Regions from separate parts of the Streptomyces sp. NBC_00503 genome, predicted to be linked through region 1. Evidence: riboswitches for the same ligand, from Rfam matches in the RefSeq annotation. Region 1 holds a riboswitch; each other region holds the start of a gene.
What was found. A riboswitch is a leader RNA that binds a small molecule or an ion and turns the genes downstream of it on or off. The one in region 1 is predicted to bind cobalamin.
Positions count from the first base shown of each region.

Region 2: linked by a shared signal. The riboswitch ahead of OG490_RS31375 (ribonucleoside triphosphate reductase) and the one ahead of metE (5-methyltetrahydropteroyltriglutamate--homocysteine S-methyltransferase) in region 1 are both predicted to bind cobalamin.
Region 3: linked by a shared signal. The riboswitch ahead of OG490_RS08945 (cobalamin biosynthesis protein) and the one ahead of metE (5-methyltetrahydropteroyltriglutamate--homocysteine S-methyltransferase) in region 1 are both predicted to bind cobalamin.
Region 4: linked by a shared signal. The riboswitch ahead of OG490_RS24940 (ribonucleoside-diphosphate reductase subunit alpha) and the one ahead of metE (5-methyltetrahydropteroyltriglutamate--homocysteine S-methyltransferase) in region 1 are both predicted to bind cobalamin.

Region 1 is NZ_CP107855.1:366,691-371,291, forward strand. Features, by position in the region: gene OG490_RS01800 (glycoside hydrolase family 26 protein) at 1-1,144, opposite strand, end outside; partial or broken gene OG490_RS01805 (mannose-6-phosphate isomerase, class I) at 1,542-1,862, shown strand; partial or broken gene OG490_RS39080 (IS982 family transposase) at 2,178-2,282, shown strand; cobalamin riboswitch at 2,304-2,524, shown strand; gene metE (5-methyltetrahydropteroyltriglutamate--homocysteine S-methyltransferase) at 2,658-4,601, shown strand, end outside.
Region 2 is NZ_CP107855.1:6,880,664-6,885,264, forward strand. Features, by position in the region: gene OG490_RS31360 (NADP-dependent isocitrate dehydrogenase) at 1-1,678, shown strand, start outside; gene OG490_RS31365 (GNAT family N-acetyltransferase) at 1,823-2,362, shown strand; gene OG490_RS31370 (hypothetical protein) at 2,383-2,823, opposite strand; cobalamin riboswitch at 3,198-3,329, shown strand; gene OG490_RS31375 (ribonucleoside triphosphate reductase) at 3,308-4,601, shown strand, end outside.
Region 3 is NZ_CP107855.1:1,910,781-1,915,381, forward strand. Features, by position in the region: gene OG490_RS08930 (alpha/beta hydrolase family protein) at 1-341, opposite strand, end outside; gene OG490_RS08935 (inorganic phosphate transporter) at 795-2,063, shown strand; gene OG490_RS08940 (hypothetical protein) at 2,092-2,313, shown strand; cobalamin riboswitch at 2,474-2,624, shown strand; gene OG490_RS08945 (cobalamin biosynthesis protein) at 2,662-3,633, shown strand; partial or broken gene OG490_RS08950 (cobyric acid synthase) at 3,630-4,601, shown strand, end outside.
Region 4 is NZ_CP107855.1:5,349,305-5,353,905, reverse strand. Features, by position in the region: gene OG490_RS24960 (carbon starvation CstA family protein) at 1-1,241, shown strand, start outside; gene OG490_RS24955 (YbdD/YjiX family protein) at 1,238-1,435, shown strand; gene OG490_RS24950 (Uma2 family endonuclease) at 1,489-2,073, opposite strand; gene OG490_RS24945 (GNAT family N-acetyltransferase) at 2,152-2,649, shown strand; cobalamin riboswitch at 2,716-2,856, shown strand; gene OG490_RS24940 (ribonucleoside-diphosphate reductase subunit alpha) at 3,014-4,601, shown strand, end outside.

The DNA.
Region 1 (4,601 bases):
ACAGCACCCAGGGGGCCTGCGTCAGCGTTTCGCGCTGGGCCATGTTGACCGGTACGTGAAACGACTCCGCGATGATGCGAGGCTTGCCGTAACCCTCCAGGTCGCGATGCCACTTCACGGTCCAGGGGCCCTTGCCGAACGGCTGCTGCGGGGATCCGCTGTAGTCGTCGACCCCGACCACATCGACGTATTCCGCGCCAGGATAGAAGTCCCACGGGTCACTTCCATGCACACCGTCCCAAGCGGAGGGTGCCCACACGAAGATGAGATGGTGCAGCCCCCGGGACCCCACCAAGTAGTCGTAGAGAGTGCGCCAGAGAGCCTTGTACTGCTCGGGTTCAAGACCGGACCACCAGAATCCGCGCTCCTCCCCCAGGGCATTCATCTCGTGGTACGGGCGCAGGAGGACCGGCACTCCGAACCGCGCCAGATATCCCAGATGGTCTGCCAGGAACGAGAGGTCGAGCAGTAGCGCCCGGTGTTCGTCGGTACCCGCTTTGAGGATCCGGTCGATCCACTTCGGGTCCTTGGCGGCCGGCGAGTTGCGGCGCATCGTCTGCTCGAAGCTCTTCACCGGGCTGCCCGGCCAGGGCTGATGGAACGACATGCCGACGAAGCCCGCAGGCTTGCCCCCGTTGCCGGGCAGCGCGGCCTTTGTCCCGTTCCACAGCTGCTCGGTCCCGCCGGGGTTGTACGAACCGTCGGCTGCCCTGGGCAGGCCGCGCCACACGCCCAGGGCGAGGTCCACGGCGTCGTTGGTGTAAGTCCAGTGCTCACGGCGGGCGGGCCAGGCTGCCCGCGAGTAGTCCCGCGGCTCTCCCACACCCCAGCCCTCCTCCTGGTAGCCGGGGCCGAGGTCCACTTCCAGGAACGCGGGCAGCTTCCCCGAGATGTCCTGGGGCTTGCGGTAGTAGTAGCCCGCCACCTTGAGTCCCGGGTGGTCGCCGTACTGGGCGTTGTAGAGCTCGTTGTGCAGCTCGACATGCTGTCCGATGAGCGTCCCGCGGCTCCGGCCGGCCCGCGCGTCCGCTTCCAGCCCGGCGAGCAGACCGTAAACAGCCCGCGCCGTCGGGGTGGCCAGCGGATCCCGCTTGACCAGGTCCGTCTGCAGCCCTGAGCCGGACGGCCCGCGGGAGGTTCCCATCAGGCTGGCCCCCAACGCGCCGCCGACTACCGTCACGGCCGCACCGGCTAGCACGCTGCGGCGCCTCAGATGCCGATAAATCATTGCCTCCCCCCCCTCCTGGATACCGAAAGACCACGTCGAACGTGCACTCAGACGACTGGTATCCGGCAATGGATGCACGTTTCCTGTGTCGACTGGATCACATCTGCTGTGGGGCCCACCTGGCGGCCCTCATGACAACGGCCCGCGCTCATGCCCGGCGGCCGCTTCCGACACCAATATCATGAACATCGGCCGGGCGTTCGTCCCGTCCAGCGCGCCCACTCGATGCCCTCGTCGGACCGCGCGCAGCCCACCGTCAGGCGGTCACCGCGTCCGTCTTGGCGTGCGGGATCGCGATCGGCTCCCCGAGAACCCGGAGCTGCTGAAGGTGGTCGTCTTCGCACCCAGCGACCCCGGAGTGATGCGCCCCGAGGGCAACGGCGAAGAGGTCTACGAGACCCCCATCGACGAATTCCGCCTCTCCCGCTTCGTCCTGGCCCCCGGCGGCGCCCCCCGGGTGCTCCCCGACACCGCCCCGCAGATCCTTCTGTGCACGGCAGGCTCCCCGAAGGCCACCTCCCCGGTCTCCGGGGAACTGGCACTGGCCCCGGGGGAGTCGGTGTTCGTACCGGCGGGCGAAAAGGTTGAACTGTCCCAAACCGGCACCGTCTTCCGTGCCACGGTGGTGGTCTGACGTACCGTCCCTCGAGGCGGCTGTGAGAATCTGCGGCCGTAGCGCGACGTCCCTGGCGTTCGGCCTACGCCCACACGGCTCTCCGATCCGGGAAGGGCTGATAAGGCCGTCCAGCGGGCCGCCCACCAGTTCGACGTGGGTGCGGCCGAGGCTAGGGAGCAGGCGGGGGAAACAACGGCATCGCCTGGGTGCCCTCAGCCTCGGTCGTCGGCGTGCAGGTGACAGTCGTGCTCACCCATGCCCTCCATCGTCCTCCGCATCGGGCGGAGGGCGAACAGTGCGCAGGGAAGCGCGGGCGCGAGCTCCGCCTCCCAAGGCGTCCGCGTCGCCCATCGCATCCTCGCCATGGACGCCGCGATCTGGCGCAACCACAAGACCGGCGCCCCGACCATGCGGTCGCCGGTCGCATTCGATCACTGAACACATCGGACTTATTCGTCTAGTGTGGCCCATGCAGCTGGTTCGCCCCCGCCCTCCAGGCGGGAGGCGTCGTAAGAGGGAACCCGGTGGGAATCCGGGACTGCCCCGCAGCGGTGAGTGGGAACGACCGCCGTCACACGCACTGGATCCGGACGGATCTGGGAAGCGACGGCCAGTAGGTGTCAGCCCTGGGGGCAGGCGCGCCCGCGAGTCCGAAGACCTGCCCGTTGCCCGCCGTGAGGACGACCGTCCTCGCGCGGAGATTCCGGTGACCTCTCGGGCGGGTCGGCGTCATTTCTGCCATCCCTTCGCGTCCGCGTGCCCTGTCGGGTCCACCGGGGTCCGTCCTAGGACACACTCGCGAAGGAGAGTTCTGTGACCACCTCGAACAACGCGGCCGCCGACGTGCACGCCACCGTGTACGGCTATCCCCGCCAGGGCCCGAACCGGGAACTGAAGAAGGCCGTAGAGGGCTACTGGAAGGGCCGCGTCGCCGCCGACGCGCTGCGGGAGACCGCCGCGGAGCTGCGCCGGGAGGTCTGGCGGCAGCTGGCCGACGCCGGTATCGACGAGGTTCCGACGGGTGACTTCTCGTACTACGACCACGTGCTGGACACCAGCGTGATGGTCGGCGCCGTGCCCGCCCGGCACCGCGCCGCCGTGGCGGCCGACGCGCTCGACGGCTATTTCGCGATGGCCCGCGGCACGCAGGACGTGGCGCCGCTGGAGATGACCAAGTGGTTCGACACGAACTACCACTACCTCGTGCCCGAGTTGGGGCCCGATACGGTGTTCACCGCCGACCCCGCCAAGCAGGTCTCGGAGCTCGGGGAAGCCCTCGCGCTCGGGCACCGCGCCCGGCCCGTGCTGGTGGGCCCGGTGACCTATCTGCTGCTGGCCAAGCCCGCGCCGGGCGTCGCGGACGGCTTCGAGCCGCTGACCCTGCTCGACCGGCTGCTGCCCGTCTACGCCGAGGTGCTGGCAGCGCTCCGCGCCGCCGGGGCCGAGTGGGTGCAGCTCGACGAGCCCGCCCTGGTGCAGGACCGCACCCCGGCCGAACTGAACGCCGCCGCCCGTACCTACCGCGAGCTGGGCGCGCTCACCGAACGGCCCAAGCTGCTCGTCGCCTCCTACTTCGACCGGCTCGGAGAGGCCCTCCCGGTCCTCGCGAAGGCCCCCGTCGAAGGGCTCGCCCTCGACTTCACCGGGGCCGCCGCCGGGAACCTCGCGGATCTGGCGGCGGTGGGCGGGCTGCCGGGCAAGCGGCTGGTCGCCGGCGTGGTCAACGGCCGCAACATCTGGATCAACGACCACCAGAAGTCGCTGGCCACCCTCGGGACGCTGCTGGGTCTCGCCGGGCGCGTGGACGTCGCCGCGTCCTGCTCCCTGCTGCACGTTCCGCTGGACGCCGCCGCCGAGCGGGACACCGACCCGCAGATCCGGCGCTGGCTGGCCTTCGCCCGGCAGAAGACCGCCGAGATCACCACCCTGGCCCGCGGGCTCGCCCAGGGCACCGGTGCCATCCAGGCCGAACTCGCCGCCAACCGGGCCGATCTGGCCTCCCGGGCCAACTCCCCGCTCACCCACGACCCGGCGGTACGGGCCCGCGCGGCGGCCGTCACCGAAGCCGACACCCGGCGCTCCCCGTCCTACGCCGAGCGCGTGCCGGCCCAGCGCGCCCGGCTGGGGCTCCCGCTGCTGCCCACCACGACGATCGGCTCCTTCCCGCAGACGGGCGAACTGCGCACGGCCCGCGCCGACCTGCGCGCCGGGGTCATCGACGCGGACGGCTACGAGGAGCGGATCAAGGACGAGATCCGCGAGGTGATCGCCTTCCAGGAGAAGGCGGGCATCGACGTCCTGGTGCACGGCGAACCCGAACGGAGCGACATGGTGCAGTACTTCGCCGAGCAGCTGACCGGCTACCTCGCCACCCGGCACGGCTGGGTCCAGTCGTACGGCACCCGCTACGTCCGCCCGCCGGTGCTCGCCGGGGACATCTCCCGGCCGGATCCGATGACCGTGCGCTGGACCTCGTACGCCCAGGCGCAGACGGCCAAGCCCGTCAAGGGCATGCTGACCGGCCCGGTCACGATGCTCGCCTGGTCCTTCGTACGCGATGACCAGCCCCTCGGGGACACCGCCCGGCAGGTGGCCCTCGCCCTGCGCGACGAGGTGAACGACCTTGAGGCGGCGGGGACTTCGGTGATCCAGGTGGACGAGCCCGCGCTGCGCGAGACACTGCCGCTGCGCGCGGCCGGACACCGCGCCTATCTGGCGTGGGCCACCGAGTCCTTCCGGCTGACGGTCTCCGGGGTC
Region 2 (4,601 bases), 6.5 Mb from region 1:
CCGCTCCACCGAGAAGTCCGCCGTGATCGCCGAGGCCGGCACGCTGCGCATCGAGCACGTCGCCGCCGACGGCGCCGTCACCGTGCTGCGCGACTCCGTACCGGTACTCGCCGGTGAGGTCGTCGACGCGTCCGTCCTGCACGTCGACGAGCTGCGCACCTTCCTCAACACCCAGATCGAGCGCGCCAAGGCCGAGGACGTCCTGTTCTCCGTGCACCTCAAGGCCACGATGATGAAGGTCTCCGACCCGATCATCTTCGGCCACGTGGTCCGCGCCTTCTTCCCGAAGACCTTCTCCCGCTACGGCGAGACCCTGGCCGCCGCCGGCCTCTCCCCGAACGACGGCCTCGGCACCATCCTGAACGGCCTGGGCGCGCTGCCCGACGCCGACGCGATCAAGGCCTCGTTCGACGCCGAGATCGCCGAGGGCCCGGCCCTCGCGATGGTCGACTCCGACAAGGGCATCACCAACCTGCACGTCCCGTCCGACGTCATCGTCGACGCCTCGATGCCGGCCATGATCCGCACCTCCGGCCACATGTGGGGCCCGGACGGCGCCGAGGCCGACACCCTCGCCGTCCTCCCGGACAGCAGCTACGCCGGCGTCTACCAGGTCGTCATCGACGACTGCCGCGCGCACGGCGCGTACGACCCGTCCACGATGGGCTCGGTGCCGAACGTCGGCCTCATGGCCCAGAAGGCCGAGGAGTACGGCAGCCACGACAAGACCTTCGAGCTGGCCACCGCCGGTATCGTCCGCCTCGTCGACGCCTCGGGCACCACGGTCCTGGAGCAGGAGGTCGCCGCCGGCGACATCTTCCGCGCCTGCCAGACCAAGGACGCGCCGATCCAGGACTGGGTCAAGCTCGCCGTCACCCGCGCCCGCGCCACCGGCGTCCCGGCCGTCTTCTGGCTCGACGAGGGCCGCGCGCACGACGCGCAGCTGATCGCCAAGGTCAAGACGTACCTCGCGGACCACGACACCGACGGTCTGACCATCAAGATCCTGTCCCCGGTCGAGGCCACCGCGTACTCCCTGGAGCGCATCCGCCGCGGCGAGGACACCATCTCGGTGACCGGCAACGTGCTGCGCGACTACCTGACCGACCTCTTCCCGATCCTGGAGCTGGGCACCAGCGCCAAGATGCTGTCGGTCGTCCCGCTGATGAACGGCGGCGGCCTCTTCGAGACGGGCGCCGGCGGCTCCGCCCCGAAGCACGTGCAGCAGCTCGTCAAGGAGAACTACCTCCGCTGGGACTCGCTCGGCGAGTTCCTCGCGCTGGCCGTCTCCTTCGAGCACCTCGCCACCACCACCGGCAACGCCCGCGCCCAGGTCCTCGCGGACACCCTGGACCGTGCGACCGGCACCTTCCTCAACGAGGACAAGTCGCCGAGCCGCAAGCTGGGCGGCATCGACAACCGCGGCAGCCACTTCTACCTCGCCCTGTACTGGGCGCAGGAGCTGTCGCGCCAGACCGAGGACCCGAAGCTGGCCGCCGCGTTCGACGCGCTGGCCAAGTCGCTGGCCGAGTCCGAGGAGAAGATCGTCGGCGAGCTCATCGCCGTCCAGGGCTCCCCGGTCGACATCGGCGGCTACTACCAGCCCGACGCCGCCAAGGCCGCGGCGATCATGCGGCCGTCCGCGACGCTGAACGAGGCGCTCGCGCTCCTCGGCTGAGGTTCACCGCTCCACAGCACCACCGCTCCACAGCACCGCGGGTCAGCCCCGGTCGGCAGTCGTCGGCCGGGGCTGACCCGTGTCCCGTGCCCGGCCGTGGAAACCCGGTTGTGGACCCGGCCGCGCGGGGACTAGTAAGAGCCCATGATCCAAGGAGAATTGGCCGAGCTGCGTGCCCGGCACACCGACGACGTGCCCGTGCTCCACGCGGAGCTGTACGAGGACGTCGTGACGCGTTCGCGCGGCGACACCCGGCCCTGGCGGCCGGTGGGCGCGGCGAGCGGGCACTCCCCGTACGAACCGCGCGAACCCTCCGACGACGTCGCCTTCTTCTCCGTGGTGGAGCGCGCCACCGGCGAGTTGGCGGGCGAGGCGCTGCTCTGGTCCATCGACGCGCACAACCGCTCCGCACACCTCGGGATTTCCCTGCGCCCCGGCAGTCGGGGCCGCGGGCTGGGCGAGGACGTCGTGCGGCTGCTGTGCCGCTACGGGTTCTCCGTGCGCGGGCTGCACCGGCTCCAGGTGGACACCCTGGCCGACAATGCCGCCATGATCCGGGCCGCGAGCGCGAACGGATTCGCTCTGGAAGGGACCCTGCGCGGGTCGGCCTGGGTGTGCGGGGAGTTCCTGGACGAGGTGGTGATGGGGCTGATGGTCGAGGACTGGCGGGCCGCCGCAGCGTAGGGCGCCCGGACGGAGCGGGTTCAGAGTGGGTGGACCCGCTCCTGAGGCATGCCCAGCGGGTGGCGTCCGGCCGCCAGGATCCGCAGGCCCGGGGCCGCGCCGAGCAGTTCGCGCAGCCAGGCCAGCGTCTCGGACGCGAGGTGGTCGCAGCCGTCGAGGACGAGCAGCATGTCGCGCTCGGCCAGCCACGAAGCCGCGTTCACCGTGCCGTACGGCAGGAACGGCATGCCCGGTACGCAGCCCAGCGCGGCCGTCAGGTCGCGGACCCCGAAGCGGTGGTCCAGGGTGACCACGGCCACCCCGTCGTAGAAGTTGGACGCGAGCCGTTCCCCGATCTCCCGCACCAGCAGGCTCCGGGGCCCCCGGAGCCGTCCGGTGACGGTGACCACCCTGCCCCGCCGTACGGCGGTGAGCAGGCGGGAAAGCTCTGCGGACGTCGCCGGAAACGTGCCGGCGCCCATGGAATTCCTCATCGGCACGATGCCCCCCATGCATACGTGACCTACGCGGCAAGAGGGTTGTTTCAAGCCGCATGAAGATGATTATGCGCCACTTCCGCCGGAAGGCCAGGGGAATTCCCTATTCCGCTGAAAGGCCCGCGGCGCCCCTTGATCGCCGCAGTTGTACAGACGGCATGCCTTTGTCCATTTGCCTGCGCATCGCCTGTCCGTCGCCTGCCCGTCGCCGCCGTCCGTCAGTGGCCGAAGTCGATCCCGCGTCAGGGTCGGAAGGCCCCTGCCCCGGGACCTTCGCCACCCAATATGTAGTGGTTGCAAGTACTGCTGGCATCTATATGTAGTGTTGGCTCTGCCGGTTCGGCGGGGCTCTGCTTGTTTGCGCGCATGTTCGCGCAGGTCCGCCCCGACCGAGTCATCAGGGAATCCGGTGTGAATCCGGGACTGCCCCGCAACGGTTGTGTCCACCTCGGGTGGACGAGTCCGACCCCTGCCGGCCCGTGTTCCGTACTTCCGTGCCGAGCCTCGTGGGAGGGCTGCCGTGACTGCTGTCGTCGATGCCGTAGAGACCGTGACCGAATACCTGGACCGCCGGGACTGGCGGGTGAACGCCAACGCCAACCAGGGCTACTCGCTCGGCGGCCTCATCCTCAACGCGGCGGGCAAGATCACCGCGAACTACTGGCTGGAGCAGGTCTACCCCGCCGACGTGGCCCGCGCCCACCGCGAGGGCGACCTCCACATCCACGACCTGGACATGCTCTCCGGCTACTGCGCCGGATGGTCCCTGCGCACCCTGCTGACCGAGGGCTTCAACGGGGTCCCCGGGCAGATCGACTCCGCCCCGCCCCGGCACCTCTCCTCGGCCGTGGGCCAGATCGTGAACTTCCTGGGCACCCTGCAGAACGAATGGGCGGGCGCCCAGGCCTTCTCCTCCTTCGACACGTACCTCGCCCCCTACGTCCGCCTCGACGCGATGACGTACCCGCAGGTCAGGCAGTGCATCCAGGAGCTGGTCCACAATCTGAACGTGCCCTCGCGCTGGGGCACCCAGACCCCCTTCACCAACCTCACCTTCGACTGGACCTGCCCCGAGGACCTGCGCGAGCAGATCCCGGTCGTCGGCGGCGAGGAGGTCGCCTTCACCTACGGCGAGCTCCAGGCCGAAATGGACCTGATCAACCGGGCGTACATCGAGGTGATGACCGAAGGGGACGCCGCCGGGCGGGTGTTCACCTTCCCCATCCCGACGTACAACATCACCCGGGACTTCCCCTGGGAGAGCGAGAACGCCGAGCGGCTCTTCGCGATGACGGCCAAGTACGGGCTCCCGTACTTCCAGAACTTCATCAACTCCGAGCTCGAGCCGAACATGGTCCGCTCCATGTGCTGCCGCCTCCAACTCGACCTGACCGAGTTGCTCAGGCGCGGCAACGGCCTCTTCGGCAGCGCCGAGCAGACCGGTTCGCTCGGGGTGGTCACCCTCAACTGCGCCCGCCTCGGGCACTCGTACGCCGGTGACGAACCGGGGCTGCTGGCCGAGGTGGACCGGCTGTGCGCACTGGCCAAGGACAGCCTCGAACTCAAGCGGACCACCGTCCAGGAGCTGATCGACGGCGGTCTCTTCCCCTACACCAAGCGGTACTTGGGCACCCTGCGCAACCACTTCTCCACCATCGGGGTCAACGGGATCAACGAGATGATCCGCAACTTCAGCGGGGACGCGTACGACATCACCGCACCCGGAGGCCACGCCCTCGCGGTCCGGCTGCTGGACCGGGTCC
Region 3 (4,601 bases), 1.5 Mb from region 1:
GGTTCGAGGCTGCCGTGGGTGACGGCGAGGAGTCTGCGCACCACGGTGTCGGGGCCGTGGGGGGCGTCGGGGAGGACGGGCCCGACCACGGCGTGCACCCCGGGCGCGGTCAGCCCGTAGGTGCCGGGGCGCAGGGAGGCCAGCGAGCGGGTCAGTTCGACCCGGCCCGCGGCGGTGGAGTGGACGCTGAGCCGGGGGCCGCCGGGGAGCGGGCGGCCGGGCTCGTTGCGCAGGGCGGCGTCGGCGGCGTACCGCCCGGCGAGGGCGGCGGCGGTGACGGCCGCGCCGGCGCCCAGAAGAGTCGTGGTGACGGCCGCTGCCGTCGCTGTGGCGGTACGCACCGCTCCAGTGTCGAGGCGGATCGGGCGGCGGGCCACCGGAGGGGATCGCCGCGCCCGGCGTTCCCGGCGCCGCACCCCGCTCCCCCGGGGCGACCGGACGGGATGCGGAAGGGAAGCGGAAGGGGAAACGGAAGGGGCCGCGGAGGGCGGTGGGAGGGTGCGGGGAAGGGGAGCCCGTGGAGAGCGGAAGGGTGCGGGAGGGGCTCGCCGGAGGGTGATCTGGGTCTCTTCCCCGGCCCGTCCGCGCGGCGGAACCTACCGGAAGTCCCGTCCCGGGGCGGGCGCGGACCCGCCCGTGACGTGCATCAATGGAGGGATCCACGGCTTTAACAGGACGAAGGTCCCGATCCGGTGCCGGATCGATACACCGTACGACCCCCGCCAGTTCACCTTCCGTTCATTCAGGTTGCCTACGGTCCACGAACCACTGACGTCAAACAGAAGCCTGGGTAAATGGAGCACATAACGCTTCTCCTCGGGATCGTGATCATCACCGCTCTCGTGTTCGATTTCACGAACGGTTTTCACGACACGGCCAACGCGATGGCCACCACCATCTCGACCGGCGCCCTCAAGCCCAAGACCGCGGTGGCCATGTCCGCCGTGCTCAACCTCGTCGGCGCTTTCATGTCCGTGGAGGTCGCCAAGACGATCTCCAAGGGCCTGGTCAACGAGGAAGGCATCCAGCCGGAGGTCATCTTCGCCGCACTGGTCGGCGCGATCCTCTGGAACCTCGTCACCTGGCTGGTCGGACTGCCCTCCAGCTCCTCGCACGCCCTCATGGGCGGTCTGATCGGTGCCGCGGTCGCTTCGGCCGGCATGGGTGCGGTCAACGGCAGTGTCGTCGTCACCAAGGTGCTGATCCCCGCGATCGCCGCTCCGATCGTCGCCGGCATCGCCGCGTACCTGGCCGCGAAGGTCACGTACAAGGTCGGCAAGGGCATGGGCGAGAAGACCTCGGCCAAGGGCTACCGCGCCGGTCAGATCGCCTCCGCCGGCCTCGTCTCCCTCGCGCACGGCACCAACGACGCGCAGAAGACGATGGGCATCATCACCCTGGCGCTCGTCGCCGGCGGTGCCATCGCCCCCGGCTCCAACCCGCCGGTCTGGGTCATCGTCTCCGCCGGCATGGCCATCGCGATGGGCACCTACCTGGGCGGCTGGCGCATCATCCGCACCATGGGCAGCGGCCTGACCGACCTGCAGCCGCAGCAGGGCTTCGCCGCCCAGACCTCGGCCGCCAGCGTCATCCTGGCCTCCTCGCACCTCGGCTTCTCCCTCTCCACCACCCACGCGTGCTCCGGCGCCGTCATGGGCTCGGGCCTGGGCCGCAAGGGCGGTGTGGTCCGCTGGTCCACCGCCACCCGCATGTTCATCGCGTGGGGCCTGACCCTGCCCGCCGCGGCCCTCGTCGCCTCCGGCGCCGAGCTGGTCATGCGCACCGGTGACATCGGCGTCACCGCCGTCGCGGTCTTCCTGGTCGCCTCCTGCGTGGCCATCTGGTTCATCTCGCGCCGCCAGGTCGTCGACCACACCAACGTCAACGAGGTGGCCCCGGCCGCCGCCGAGGAGCCCGGCGTGGTCACCACGGCCATGGCCGCCGTCGCCGTCCCGCCGCTCGCGGGCACCGCCGGCACGACCGCCGCGGTGACGGACGAAGCCCTCAAGGCCACCATCCCGGCCGCCCCGGCGACCCCCGCGGCTCCGGCCGCGGCGGTCTGACCCCGAGAACGACAGAGGAATCCGCAGTATGAAGATCGACTGGGCAGCACTCGGCTCCGTCTTCGGGGTCAGCCTCACCGCCACCGTCGTCCTCGTGACCCTGTTCACCCTCGGTCTCATGGGCCTGTCCAAGCACGAGGCCGCCACGGAGCAGGGCGGCGCCGCCACCCTGGCCCGTACCGGCGCCTACGCCTGCTTCGCGCTCTGCGCGGCGGCCGTGAGCTACGGGATCTACCTGATCGTCGCCTGAGACACCGGGCACCCCCTTGCGAACGCTCCCTCCGGGTTTCCCCCGGGGGGAGCTTTCGCGTGCCCGGGGGGCCCTCCCGGCGCACCCGGCCCGGCCGTCCCGGCTCCCCCGAGCCCGCCGTCCCGGCGCCCCCGACGCAGGTCAACGGCGAGTTGACGGGCCTTCGCGGTGCGTGGTGGACTGCCCGAGCCAATACGGCGGCATGGAGAGGAAGTCCGGTGCGAATCCGGCGCGGTCCCGCCACTGTCACCGGAGCGCTCCAGCCGAGTGCGACCGGGAGCCAGGAACTCTCGCCGCCGGACACGTCGAACCAGGGCGCGGACCCTGAGTGAGGACATACCTGCCACCATGCGTGCCGATCGCGTCTTCGCGTACGGCGCCACGGCCGGCCTGATCGGCGACCGGATCCTCGGGGATCCGCGCCGAGGGCACCCCGTGGCCGCCTTCGGACGAGCCGCCGCCGCGGTCGAACGCGCCCTGTGGCGCGACGACCGCGCCCGCGGCGCCCTGCACACCCTGGTGTGCGCCGGGGGCGCGGCCGCCATCGGCGCACTGGGCGCCCGCGCCGTGCGCTCCCGGCCCGCCGCCGCCCGCATAGCCCTGACCGCCGCCGCCACCTGGTCCGTCGTGGGCGGCACCTCGCTGGGCCGCGAAGCCCGCGCCATCGGCGGGGCGCTGGCCGCCGGGGACGCCGAGACGGCCCGCGAGCGGCTGCCGCACCTGTGCGGGCGCGACCCGCAGGCCCTGGACGAACAGCAGATGGCCCGCGCCGTCGTGGAGTCGGTCGCCGAGAACACCTCCGACGCGGTGGTCGGGGCCCTGGTGTGGGGCGCCGTCGGCGGCGTCCCCGGGCTGCTGGCCTTCCGTGCCGTGAACACCCTGGACGCGATGGTCGGCCACAAGTCCCCCCGCTACCTGCGCTACGGCTGGGCCTCCGCCCGCCTCGACGACCTGGCGGGCTGGCCGGGCGCCCGGCTGACGGCCCTGGCCGCCGTACTGGCCGGACCCGACCGGCGGGGAGCCGTACGGGCCTGGCGCGCGGACGCCGCCAAGCACCCGAGCCCGAACGCGGGGCCGGTGGAATCCTCCTTCGCCGGGGCGCTCGGCGTCCGCCTCGGCGGGACCCTGGCGTACGGGGGCCGCATCGAGCACCGGGCCGTGCTCAACGGAGCGGCGGGGCGGCCGGTGGAGGTCGCCGACATCGAGCGGGCGGTCAGGCTTTCGCGGCAGGTGACATGGGCGGCGCTGGGTGCCTGCGTGGCAGTCCGGACGCTGGTCTCCCGTACGAACTCCCGCAAGAAGAAGGGGCGGCGCGCATGAGCAGCGGCGCGAAGCGCGGCGGGGGACTCCTCGTCGCCGGTACGACATCGGACGCGGGCAAGAGCGTGGTCACGGCCGGCATCTGCCGGTGGCTGGCGCGCAGCGGGGTGAAGGTGGCTCCGTTCAAGGCGCAGAACATGTCGCTGAACTCCTTCGTGACCCGGGAGGGCGCGGAGATCGGCCGGGCGCAGGCCATGCAGGCGCAGGCCGCGCGCGTGGAGCCGACCGCGCTGATGAACCCGGTGCTGCTCAAGCCCGGCAGTGACCGCAGCAGCCAGGTGGTGCTGCTGGGCAAGCCGGTGGGCGAGATGAGCGCCCGCGGGTTCTTCGGGGGGGCTGGGGGGTCGTCCCCCGGAAAAGCACTGCACGGCGGCCGCCAGGAGCAGTTGCTCGGCATCGTGACGGACTGCCTGGAGCAGTTGCGGGGCACGTATGACGCCGTGATCTGCGAGGGGGCGGGCAGCCCGGCCGAGATCAACCTGCGGCGCACCGACATCGTCAACATGGGGATCGCGCGCGCCGCGCGGTTCCCCGTCGTCGTGGTCGGCGACATCGACCGGGGCGGGGTCTTCGCCTCCTTCTTCGGCACCACGGCGCTGCTGTCGCCCGAGGACCAGTCGCTGATCGCGGGCTACCTGGTCAACAAGTTCCGCGGCGACGTCAGCCTGCTGGAGCCCGGCATGGAGATGCTGCGGGGCCTGACGGGGCGTGCGACGTACGGGGTGCTGCCCTTCCAGCACGGTCTGGGCATCGACGAGGAGGACGGCCTGCGGGTCTCCCTGCGGGGTGCGGTACGGGAATCCGTGGTCGCCCCGCCCGTAGGCGAGGACGTGCTGCGGGTCGCGGTGTGCGCGGTCCCGCTGATGTCGAACTTCACGGACGTGGACGCGCTCGCGGCGGAGCCGGGGGTGGTGGTGCGGTTCGTGGACCGGGCCGAGGAGCTGGCAGACGCGGACCTGGTCGTCGTA
Region 4 (4,601 bases), 5.0 Mb from region 1:
TGCCCGCGGTCACCGACTTCGCCTCGCGCGGCGACGGCCCGGTGTTCGCCGGCTCGATGTTCCCCTTCGTCTTCATCACCATCGCCTGCGGGGCCCTGTCCGGGTTCCACTCGCTGGTCTCCTCCGGCACCACCCCGAAGATGATCCAGAAGGAGACCCAGGTCAAGGTCATCGGCTACGGCGCGATGCTGACCGAGTCCTTCGTCGCCGTCATGGCGATCATCGCGGCCTGCATCATCGATCCGGGCCTGTACTTCGCCGTCAACTCCCCCGCCGGAGTCGTCGGCGCCACCGTCCAGACCGCCTCTCAGGCGGTGACCCACTTCGGGTTCGCCATCTCCCCCGACGCCCTCGCGCAGGCCGCGAAGGACGTGGAGGAGGCCAGCCTGCTGTCCCGTACGGGCGGCGCACCGACCTTCGCACTCGGAATGTCGGAGATCTTCTCCACCGTGGTCGGCGGCTCCTCGATGAAGGCCTTCTGGTACCACTTCGCCATCATGTTCGAGGCCCTGTTCATCCTGACCACGGTCGACGCGGGCACCCGCGTGGGCCGGTTCATGCTCCAGGACACCCTCGGCAACGTGCACAAGTCCTTCAAGGACATCAGCTGGAAGCCCGGCGTCTGGCTCGCCAGCGCGGTCGTCGTCGGCGGCTGGGGCTACTTCCTGTGGGTCGGCGTCAAGGACCCGCTGGGCGGCATCAACCAGCTCTTCCCGCTGTTCGGAATCGCGAACCAGCTGCTCGCGGCGGTCGCCCTGGCCGTCTGCACCACGCTGCTGGTCAAGTCGGGCCGGCTCAAGTGGGCCTGGGTGACGGGCGTTCCGCTGGCGTGGGACGTGGCAGTCACCCTCACCGCCAGCTACCAGAAGATCTTCTCCGACAACGCGAAGATCGGCTTCTTCGCGCAGCGGGACCTCTACCAGGACGGCATCGACGCCGGCAAGATCCTCAAGCCCGCCAAGAACATGGACGAGATGCACACCGTGGTCACCAACGCCACGGTGGACGGGGTCCTCTCGGTGCTCTTCGCACTGCTGATCATCATCGTCCTGCTCGACGCCGCCCGGACCTGCATCAACGCCGTCCGCAAGCCGGAGTCCGTCACCCTGGCCGAGACCCCGTGGGAGGAGTCCCGGATCATCGCCCCGGCCGGGCTGATCCCGACCGCCGAGGAACGCGCGGAGCTCGCCGCCGCCGGACTCGACTCGGGCGGGGGCCGCGTGAAGGAACCGGTCGCGTGACGGGCCTTCGCCACGCGCTGGGCCGGGCCCGGTACTTCGTACGGGAGTTCTCGGGCGAGGCGGCGTACGACCGCTACGTGGCTCACGCCCGCACGCACGACCCGGAGGCGGAGGTTCCGACCCGCCGCGAATTCGAGCGCGCCCGCACGGACGCGCGCGAGGCGGACCCCCGCGAGGGCTTCCGCTGCTGCTGAACGGCACCTGGAAGGGCCCCGCCGAGTTCCATCGGTGGGGCCCTTCGAAATGCTCAGCGCACCCAGTCCTTGAGAGGCTCGGTCTGGAGGGTGATGCCGACGGGGTCGGGCAACTCGACGTCCTTGCCGTACGGAACGGTGCGGACCGTCTCGTACCGCCGCCCCGCCGGCTCGCTGTAGACGGAGATCTCGCACTTGGCCCGGTCGACCAGCAGATACAGCGGGATGCCTGTCTCCGCGTAGGCGCGCGGCTTTTCGACGTGGTCCCGCCGGTGGGTGTCAGAGTCCCAGGAAGTCACCTCGACGACCATGAGAATCGAATCCGGGTCGACCCAGTCCCCCTGCCCGACGAATGCCTCGGAGGGTGCGAGCGCCGCATCCGGGATCGCCCTGCCTGCCCGGTACTCCTGCGCTTTGATCCCCTGCCCGGGGTGCAGCCAGAGCTCGGGCCGATGCTGCATGCAGATCCGGGTGAGCCACTGGATGATCATCTGGTGGTCGCCGTCCGGCATGGCCTTGCTCCTGATCACCCCGTCGATGAACTCCAACCGTGTGCCCACTCGCTCGCGAGCCGCTATGCGCGCGACGGCCTCGAAGTCCTCGGTCAGCATGTGGGGCCTGTCGGTCATCACGGTCATGCCTCGCTCACCTTCATCGACGGTGCTGCCTCCGACGATAGCGCCGGGCACCGACACCCGTATTGCACACTCGACCGCATGGACATCGTCATCAGGGCGGCAACGGCCGCCGAATACGAAGAGCTGGGCGAGCTCACCGCACAGGCCTACCTCGGCGACGACCTGCTGGACTTCGCCGAGGACGACCCCTACCTGGACCGGCTGCGCGACGTCGCCGGCCGGGCCGCCGACGCCGAAGTGATCGTCGCGGAGTACGAGGGCACGCTGCTCGGCAATGTGACCTTCGCCCCTCCCGGCAGCCCCCTCGCCCAGATCGCCGGCCCCCACGAGGCGGAGTTCCGGATGCTGGCCGTCTCCCCCGAGGCCCGCGGCCGGGGCGCCGGCGAGGCCCTGGTGCGCGCCTGCATGGCCCGCGCCCGGGAGCTGGAGGGCGTGACCCACCTGGCGCTGTCGACCACGGAGAAGATGCTGGGGGCACACCGGATCTACCACCGGCTGGGCTTCGTCCGGACCCCGGAGCGCGACTGGTACCCGGTCCCCGGCCTTCCCCTGCTCACCTACCGCGTCGAGCTGTAACGGCGCGCCACCACCGACGAGCGACACAACATGTGGGGGCTACCGCAAGCGGTGGCCCCCACATGTATGCTCGACCTCGCTGTCGTCGCAGGGGAATCCGGTGAGAATCCGGAACTGTCCCGCAACGGTATGAAATGCCCGGACCTGGTCGAACCTGGTCGGAGGGCATCCACAAGTCCGAGGACCTGTCGACAGTGCGCCCGGATCGACCGACCCGGGTGCCGATTCGTCCGGGCCTCGCGGTTGGGCCGGTGGACGTCACGTGGCGTATGCGTGCCCTGCCAGGCCCGCACTCCCCCGCGTGCGCCCCCTCGCGCCCCGCACCAGCGGTGTTCCCGGAGCCGAGCGAGGGAGAGCTCCCCCCGTGACCATCGCGCCTTCCGCACCGCGCGCCGAGTCCGACCCGTCCGCCTACGAGGGTCCGGGGGCCGCGCTGTTGCGCACGCTCACCGAGCTGACCGCCGATCTGCCCGACACCGACCCCGGCCGGGTCGCCGCCGCCGCCCTGCGCGGCCGCAGCGCCGCCGCCGACGAGGCGGAGCTGCGCACGCTCGCCACCGAGGCGGCCGCCGGCCTGATCTCCGAGGACCCGGCGTACTCCCGGCTCGCCGCCCGCCTGCTGACGCTCGCCGTCCGCGACGAGGCCGCCGGCCAGGGCTCCCTCTCGTTCTCCGGCTCCGTCGAGGTGGGCCACCGCGAGGGCCTGATCGCCGACCGCACCGCAGACTTCGTACGGCTCCACGCGAACCGCCTCGACGCGCTGGTCGAGCACGCGCTCACCGAGGGCGCCGACGACCGCTTCGGCTTCTTCGGCCTGCGCACCCTGCACAGCCGCTACCTGCTGCGCCACCCGATCACCCGCCAGGTCATCGAGACCCCGCAGTTCTTCATGCTGCGCGTGGCCTGCGGCCTCGCCGAGAACGAGAGCATCGCGGCCGTCGAGGAAGTCGCCTCCCTCTACCGGCTGATGAGCCGCCTGGACTACCTGCCGTCCTCCCCCACGCTCTTCAACTCCGGCACCCGGCACCCGCAGATGTCCTCCTGCTACCTGCTGGACTCCCCGCTGGACGAGCTCGACTCCATCTACGACCGCTACCACCAGGTCGCCCGCCTCTCCAAGCACGCCGGCGGCATCGGCCTGTCCTACTCGCGCATCCGCGCCCGCGGCTCCCTGATCCGCGGCACCAACGGCCACTCCAACGGCATCGTGCCGTTCCTCAAGACGCTGGACGCCTCCGTCGCCGCTGTGAACCAGGGCGGCCGCCGCAAGGGCGCCGCGGCCGTCTACCTGGAGACCTGGCACGCCGACATCGAGGAGTTCCTGGAGCTCCGTGACAACACCGGCGAGGACCAGCGCCGCACCCACAACCTCAACCTGGCCCACTGGGTGCCGGACGAGTTCATGCGCCGCGTGAACGCCGACGCCGACTGGTCGCTGTTCTCCCCGGCCGACGTCCCCGACCTCGTCGACCTGTGGGGCGACGAGTTCGACGCCGCCTACCGCAAGGCCGAGGCCGGCGGCCTGGCCCGCAAGACCATCCCCGCCCGCGACCTGTACGGCCGGATGATGCGCACCCTCGCGCAGACCGGCCAGGGCTGGATGACCTTCAAGGACGCCTCCAACCGCACGGCCAACCAGACCGCGGAGCCGGGCACCGTCGTCCACTCCTCGAACCTGTGCACCGAGATCATCGAGGTCACCAACGACGGCGAGACCGCCGTCTGCAACCTCGGCTCGGTCAACCTCGGCGCCTTCGTGCTCGCCGAGACCGGCGACATCGACTGGGAGCGCCTGGACGAGACCGTCCGCACGGCGGTCACCTTCCTCGACCGCGTCGTGGACATCAACTTCTACCCGACCGAGCAGGCCGGCCGCTCCAACGCCCGCTGGCGCCCGGTGGGCCTGGGCGCGATGGGCCTCCAGGACGTCTTCTTCCAGCTGAAGCTGCCCT